One region of the Salinibacterium sp. 10G20-15 genome, then DNA from elsewhere that is predicted to be linked to it. Evidence: riboswitches for the same ligand, from Rfam matches in the RefSeq annotation. Region 1 holds a riboswitch; the other holds the start of a gene.
The links. Region 1 has a riboswitch for glycine ahead of gcvT (glycine cleavage system aminomethyltransferase GcvT). Riboswitches for the same ligand answer to the same signal wherever they lie in the genome.
Positions count from the first base shown of each region.

Region 2: linked by a shared signal. The riboswitch ahead of ACR3YK_RS01165 (L-serine ammonia-lyase) and the one ahead of gcvT (glycine cleavage system aminomethyltransferase GcvT) in region 1 are both predicted to bind glycine.

Region 1 covers NZ_CP195118.1:433,865-437,264, forward strand. Annotated here, with positions in the region: gene gcvP (aminomethyl-transferring glycine dehydrogenase) at 1-369, opposite strand, end outside; gene gcvH (glycine cleavage system protein GcvH) at 369-740, opposite strand; gene gcvT (glycine cleavage system aminomethyltransferase GcvT) at 743-1,900, opposite strand; glycine riboswitch at 1,936-2,039, opposite strand; glycine riboswitch at 2,041-2,162, opposite strand; gene ACR3YK_RS02035 (Lrp/AsnC family transcriptional regulator) at 2,217-2,648, opposite strand; gene ACR3YK_RS02040 (ornithine cyclodeaminase) at 2,778-3,400, shown strand, end outside.
Region 2 covers NZ_CP195118.1:245,021-248,420, reverse strand. Annotated here, with positions in the region: gene ACR3YK_RS01165 (L-serine ammonia-lyase) at 1-1,076, opposite strand, end outside; glycine riboswitch at 1,224-1,319, opposite strand; gene ACR3YK_RS01160 (siderophore-interacting protein) at 1,452-2,279, opposite strand; gene ACR3YK_RS01155 (bifunctional alpha/beta hydrolase/OsmC family protein) at 2,445-3,400, opposite strand, start outside.

The DNA of each region.
Region 1 (3,400 bases):
CTCAAGACGACCCTGCGAGATCTCCGGCTGGTACGGCGTGTACGCCGTGTACCAGCTCGGGTTCTCGAGCACGTTGCGCTTGATGACCGCGGGGGTGATGGTGTCGTAGTAACCGAGACCGATCATGCTGCGACGAACCTTGTTCGCGCCGGCGAGAGCGCGCAGTTCGGCGAGCGCTTCACGCTCTGAAGCGGGAGCCGGAATCGTGGAATTCTCGACGGGAGTCTGGTGGATAGCCGGCGGAACCGCGGCATCCACGAGCGCTTCGAGGCTGTCGTAGCCGACCGCAGCGAGCATGCTGGCCTGGGCGGCGTCATCCGTACCGATGTGACGGTCGGCGAACGTGCCGCTGATGAAAGGGTTGGGCATTATTCGCCTGTCAGTGCGGTGTACTCGTCGAGGCTGAGCATCGACGGGAGTTCGGAGAATTCGATCTTCACGAGCCAGCCTTCACCGAAGGGGTCGCTGTTGACGAGTTCGGGGCTGTCGGCAACGGCGTCGTTGGACTCGACGACGGTTCCGGCAACGGGAGCGAAGAGTTCGCCCACGGACTTGGTCGACTCGATCTCGCCGACAATCTTGCCCTCGGTGACGGTGTCGCCCACCTTGGGAAGGTCAACGAAGACGATGTCGCCGAGCTTGCCTGCGGCGAAATCGGTGATTCCCACAGTCGCGACGTTTCCGTCGACCAGCACCCACTCGTGCTCGGCGGTGTACTGCAGTTCGCTCTTCTCAGCCATGATCAGGCCTCTCTCTTGTAAAAGGGTAGGGAAACAACGGATGCAGCAATGCGACTGCCCCGCACATCAATGTGAAGCTCGGTGCCGACCTCGCTCACGTCGGGGTCGACGTAAGCCATAGCGATCGGGTGGCCCAGGGTCGGCGAAAGCGCGCCCGAGGTAATGACGCCGACTTCTTTGTCACCGTGGAAGAGCAGGTAGTCGGCGCGACCGGCGCGACGGCCTTCAGCCGCAAGACCGACGAGCACGCGGGCACCGGCATCCGGGCCTTCTTCGATTGCAGTGCGGCCCACGAAGTCGCCCTCTTTGCTGAGCGCGACGACGCGGCCAAGACCGGCCTGCACGGGGAAAGTTGTGAGGCTGAGCTCGTGACCGTACAGGGGCATGCCCGCCTCAAGGCGGAGAGTGTCTCGGCAGGCGAGACCGGCGGGGACGAGACCGAGCGGGGAGCCGGCAACCGTGAGCGCTGCCCAGAGGGCGGCGGCGGCATCCACGTGAATGTACAGTTCGAAACCGTCTTCGCCGGTGTAGCCGGTGCGACCGATGATGAGGTCAGTGCCGTTGAAGGTTGCCGCGGTTTCGCGGTAGTACTTGAGTTCGTCGAGCGGCGTTGCGAAGTCGCTGAGCCCGACAGTCGCTTCGAGGATGGCGCGGGCAACGGGGCCCTGAACGGCGATGAGCGCGTAGTCGTCACTCTCATCGGTGACGGCAACGTCGAAACCTTCGGCGCGTTCGGCGAGCGCCGTCGCTGCGGCGAAACGGTTACCGGCATTAGCCACAACCAAAAAGTGATCGTCGGCGAGACGGTAGGTGACGAGGTCATCAATAATGCCGCCGGCCTCGTTGAGTAGCAGGCTGTACTTGGCCTGCGCGAGGGCGATGCCCGAGAGCTTTCCGGCCAGAGCGAAGTCGAGGTACGCGCCGGCGTCAGCGCCGCGAACGTGAATCTCGGCCATGTGCGAGATGTCGAAGATTCCCGCAGCGGTGCGCACGGCATGGTGCTCGGCGAGGTCGGAGCTGTACCGTACCGGCATCATCCACCCGGCAAAGTCGGTGAAGGCGGCACCGAGTTGTTCGTGGATGCTGTGCAGCGGCGAGTACTTCACCGGGGCACGCGAAGAGTCAGCGGGTGACGCTGACGAGGGTGATTCATCGGACACGGAGTTCTCCTGGCGCGTGGGCTAGTGAATAGAACTCCCCCTCTGTGATGAGCCTGAGAGCTTCACACACCAAAGAATCTAGTGAGCTTTCACCGTCGGCGGAACCTCAGGGTGATGCGAGGTTCTCTTTCCAGAGTGGCCAGTGCGGTGCGGTACGTGAACCTGAGAGATTGGCGGGGAGGCTTGCTCCTTCGGTGCCGGTCTCGCGCTTGCCAACTTCTGTTGACGAACACGGGGTGCCCGGCTCTCCCGCATCGTGTTGCGGCCCGATGTTCAGTTGTTAGCTCAGCATAGCAATGCGGGGCCGATGCGCGCGTTACAAGAGTGCCGAGCTCAGCAGCAAGCTCGTCTCGCTATTCACTACGCCTTCGACATTGCGCATGCGGGCGAGCACGCGGTCGAAGTTGCTGAGACTGTCAGTACGGATGTCGGCCACGAGATCCCAGGCACCGTTGGTGGTGTGGAGCTCGTGGATTTCGGGCAGTCCGCGCAGTTTGCTGATCACGGCATCCGTGGATCGACCTTCAACCTCGATGAACGCAATAGCACGGATGAAGGACGGGTCGCGGTCTTCCCGAATTCGTACAGAGAACCCGAGCACTGTGCCATTGCTCACGAGGCGATCGATGCGGCTTGTGACGGTCGCGCGCGTGACGTTGAGGCGGCGCGACAGACTCGCCACAGACTCGCGTGCATCGGCACGAAGGGCGGCAAGGAGACGGCGATCGAGGTCATCGAGATCAGACATATGCAAAGTGTACATTTTTGCAGAGCATTATGCGCATTTATTAGCCGAAAATCGCGTTGACTGCGAGTTGTAGCTACATAGTGCGCATTCGTAACGTGGGACTAGTAATACCGCAACGAAAGGAGTGACATGGTTCACTACGTAGACGTCCCAAACATGCGCCGCTGGATCGCCGATACCGGCATCGAGCCAATCATTATGGGCATCGTCAGCTACCTCGAACAGGACTACGCCAAGTGGCCGCAGTTCGATAAAAGCCCCCGCGTCGCAGCTCACTCCCCCGAGGGCGTTATCGAACTTATGCCCACGAGCGACGGTGAGACCTACGCCTTTAAGTACGTCAACGGTCACCCCTCCAACCCCGCTCTCGGCTTCCAAACTGTCACCGCACTAGGCATGCTCGCTCGTGTCGACAACGGCTACCCCACTTTCCTCTCGGAGATGACCCTGCTCACCGCCCTGCGCACCGCAGCGACCTCAGTGATGGCCGCCCGAGCGCTCGCCCGACCAGATTCGAGCGTGCTTGCGCTCATCGGCACCGGTACACAGTCTGAGTTCCAGGCCCTCGGCTTTCGCGCCGGACTCGGCATCACGAGCCTGCGCGTGTGGGACACCGACCCTGCGGCCCTCGATAAGTTCATTCGCAACGTCGAGCCTCTCGGCTTCGAGATCGTGCGCGCGACATCTGCGGCGGATGCTGCGGCCGGCGCCGACATCGTCACGACCTGCACCGCTGACAAGAAGAACGCAAC
Region 2 (3,400 bases), 190 kb from region 1:
GAGGCCATGCGCTTGTAAAGTACGCCCACAGCGGCGCTGGCTAGCAAGAAGCGTACGGTAACGTCATCCTTCATCGCTTGATCGGCGTCTTTCATGCCGGGAGCGTAATGCGTCGCGAAAAACAGCACGGCGGGGATGATGCCAGCAGCGCCATTGGTGGGGGCGGTGACCACGCGGCCACCAGAGGCGTTCTCTTCGTTGACCGCGAGGGCGACGAGGTTGACCCACTCTTGCCAGAAAGCCGGGTCGCGGTTGGGGTCTTCGGTGCGCAGTCGCGCATGCCAATCAGGAGCGCGGCGGCGCACATTGAGTGTGCCCGGCAAGTTGCCGGTGCGCTCGAGGCTGTTGTTCTTGCACTCGTCCATGACGTCGCGGATGTGAAGCAGGCCGGCGCGAACCTCCGCCTCAGAGCGGCGGGCAAGCTCGTTGCGCAACATCACGCCACTGAACGAGAGGCCCTCGGAACGGCAGTGCGCGAGCAGCTGCGCCGCCGTGCGGAACGGCAAAGGATCGGCAACGTGATCGAGACCGTTGCTGCCATCGCGGTTGTCTCCCTCGCGATAGATGAAACCACCGCCGATGGAAAAGTAAGTTGCTTCGAGAACGGGCTCGCCGGCTTCCGAGAATGCCGCAAAGCGCATACCATTCGGGTGACCGTCGAGAACGGTCAGCGGGTGCAGGGCAATCTCGGTCTCGCGGAACGGCACGTCGCGGCTGCCGGCCAGACTGAGAGTTCCGGTCTCTTCGATCCTCGCCAGAATCTCTTCCATCTCGGCAGGAAGAACCTGGTCGGGAAGTTTGCCCTCTAAACCGATCAGCACAGCGCTCATCGTGCCGTGGCCTGCACCGGTGGCGGCGAGGGAACCGTAGAGGCGCACCGTCACGGTGGCGACAGAGTCGAGCATCCCGTGCTCGGCAAGATCAACGGCGAAGGACGCCGCAGCGCGCATGGGGCCCACGGTGTGCGAACTCGAAGGGCCGATGCCGACCGTAAAGAGGTCAAAGCTGCTGAGCGGCACTTCTTCGAGAGAAGGAGTGGGTACTTCGGTGGTGGGGGTCAGATTGCGAATGGCCACGGTGACTCCATTTCTTCACCGCACAGCGTCGTACGGGCGTCGTTGAGTCCTCTCCGCTCTGTATTGGGCCTGAGAGTTTCCGCACGCTTGTGGCGTCGCGTTGCCCCGTCGGCGAGTCGGACAGGGCCGACTACTTTTCAGAGTTGCCTATCCACTGCGGTACTGGGGCCTGAGAGATTCCCGGAGAGGGTTTGCTCCTACGGCGCCAACCATCGATCGGAAGGACTCTCCCGCGGCGGAATGACGGCTGTTCACTTGTGCCCTCAGCATACACTCGGGGCCGATGTGGCGGCCGGAAATGTGCACGGAAACAGGTGCTCAGTCGAGCACGGGCGGTCGGCGGAAAACCGTGCCCGCGCGTGCCCGCTGCGATCGCTAGTCTTCGGGGTCGCTCGGGTCGAGGGGAGCGTGGTGATCGGCATCCGTGACACCGCGACGCCAGTAGCCGTCGGCGGTTACTTGCTGCTTAGGGAGCCCGAGCTCGCGACGGAGGTAACGGCGCAGCGGCACCAACGTTGTCGCTTCGCCGGCGAGGAAGACGAAGGTAGATTCGCCAATCTCACCGAGGGCACGCAGCGCAGCTTCCAGCTGTCCGAGGCCATCGCGACGGTAGAACCACTGGGCGTCCATACGGGCGTTGAGCTCCTCGCTGAAGTAACTCTCGACGCTCTCGTCGGCCACGTCGAACAGCGCGGTGATGCGCACCGAGGTGGGCAACATTTCGATCCAGCGCGATGCAGCCGGAAGCGCGGTTTCGTCGGCGATCAGGATGACGTGCGTTGCGCCCTGCGGGAGAAGCTTCGAGCCGCGCGGGCCAGCAATGACGATCTCGTCGCCAACTTTTGCTTGTCCGGCCCAGGCGGAGGCGGGACCTTCGTCACCGTGGACGACGAAATCGATGTCGAGTTCGTGGTGCCCGTCGTGGCTGCGGAAGCCGAGCGGGGTGTAGTCACGGGAGAAGACCTTACCCTCGCCGACGCGCTTGAGACCGTCTTCAGTCATGGTGGGTGCCGTCAAAACACCGGTGGCGGGGTCGGGGAAGAAGGCCTTGACGTGATCGGTGGGGCCGCTGCTGATGAACCCCTCGAGCTCGTCTCCGCTGAGCGTGATGCGAGCGATCGACGGGGCGGGGTAGTTCACGGCGCTCACCGAAAGACGGCGTGCGGCGAGAGGGTGCTTGACGGATTCGCGTTCAAAAGTCATAGATTGTGGGCGCGAGGCGCCGGCTCATTTCGCTAAGAAGTTAGGGTTACCTAACTACTGTAGCTCGCCAGGCTGGTGAGGGCTAGGGAGAGTTGCTTCGAATTACCTTTGAAGCGTCCACGCGCTGAGGTTCTTAGCCCTGAGGCTACGAGCCGTTGCGGCGTTCTAGCTCTGGGCGGCCAGCGTCGTGCTGATCGAGATTTCGCCCTCGAGCGAGCGGTGCACGGGGCACTTATCGGCGATGACGAGGAGCGAATCGCGTTGCTCGTCGGTGAGATCACCGTCGAAGGTGAGTTCGCGCGTAAAGTGCTCGACCATTCCCTCGGTCGACGTGCAGTGGTCGCAGTCGGCGGCTTTGATCCGTTCGCGCGTGAGCCGTACGCTGACGCCCTTGAGCGGCATCTTTTTGCGATCGGCGTACATGCGGATCGTGATCGAGGTGCAGCTGCCGAGGCCCGCCAGAATGAAGTCGTACGGGGCCGGGCCGTGGTTTTCGCTGAGTGGTGCGGGTTCGTCGGCAACAATCTCGTGACCGGAAGCAAACACGCGCTGTTCGTAGCGCGCGGGGCCGCTCTCGGTGACGATGACGGCACTCCCGTCGACTGTCACGGTGGCGCTCGGGTTGACTGCAGGCGCTGACGCGGTTGTAGGCGTCGTTGCGGTAGAAGCCGCCGTCGAGTTCGCTGGCCCGGGCTGAGGCGTCACCGCGGTATCGGCGCGATCGAAAGCGTAGCGGGCGGCCCACGCGGCAATCATGCTCGCAGCAAAGGCGGCGTCATCCCGGTCGCTCAGGAGGTGGTCGGCGCCATCCAAGGCGACGAAGGACTTCGGATGCCGTGCCGCATCAAAAATTTCCCGAGCGTTGTCGATGCCCACCGTTTGGTCAATGGGGGAATGCAGCACGAGCAACGCGGCATCCAAATCCCGTAGGCGTTCGCTTTGCGGCTGAGAGGCGATGTCGTCGAGCAGTTGCTTGCGGATGCGGAACGGGCGGCCGCCCAATTGAACCGTTGCTTCTCCCTCGGCCACAATCTCGGCGCTCGCGTGGGAGAAGAGGTTGCTGATGTGAGCGGGGTCGCTCGGGCTGCCGAGAGTTGCCACCGCGCGGGCTGAGGGCACGC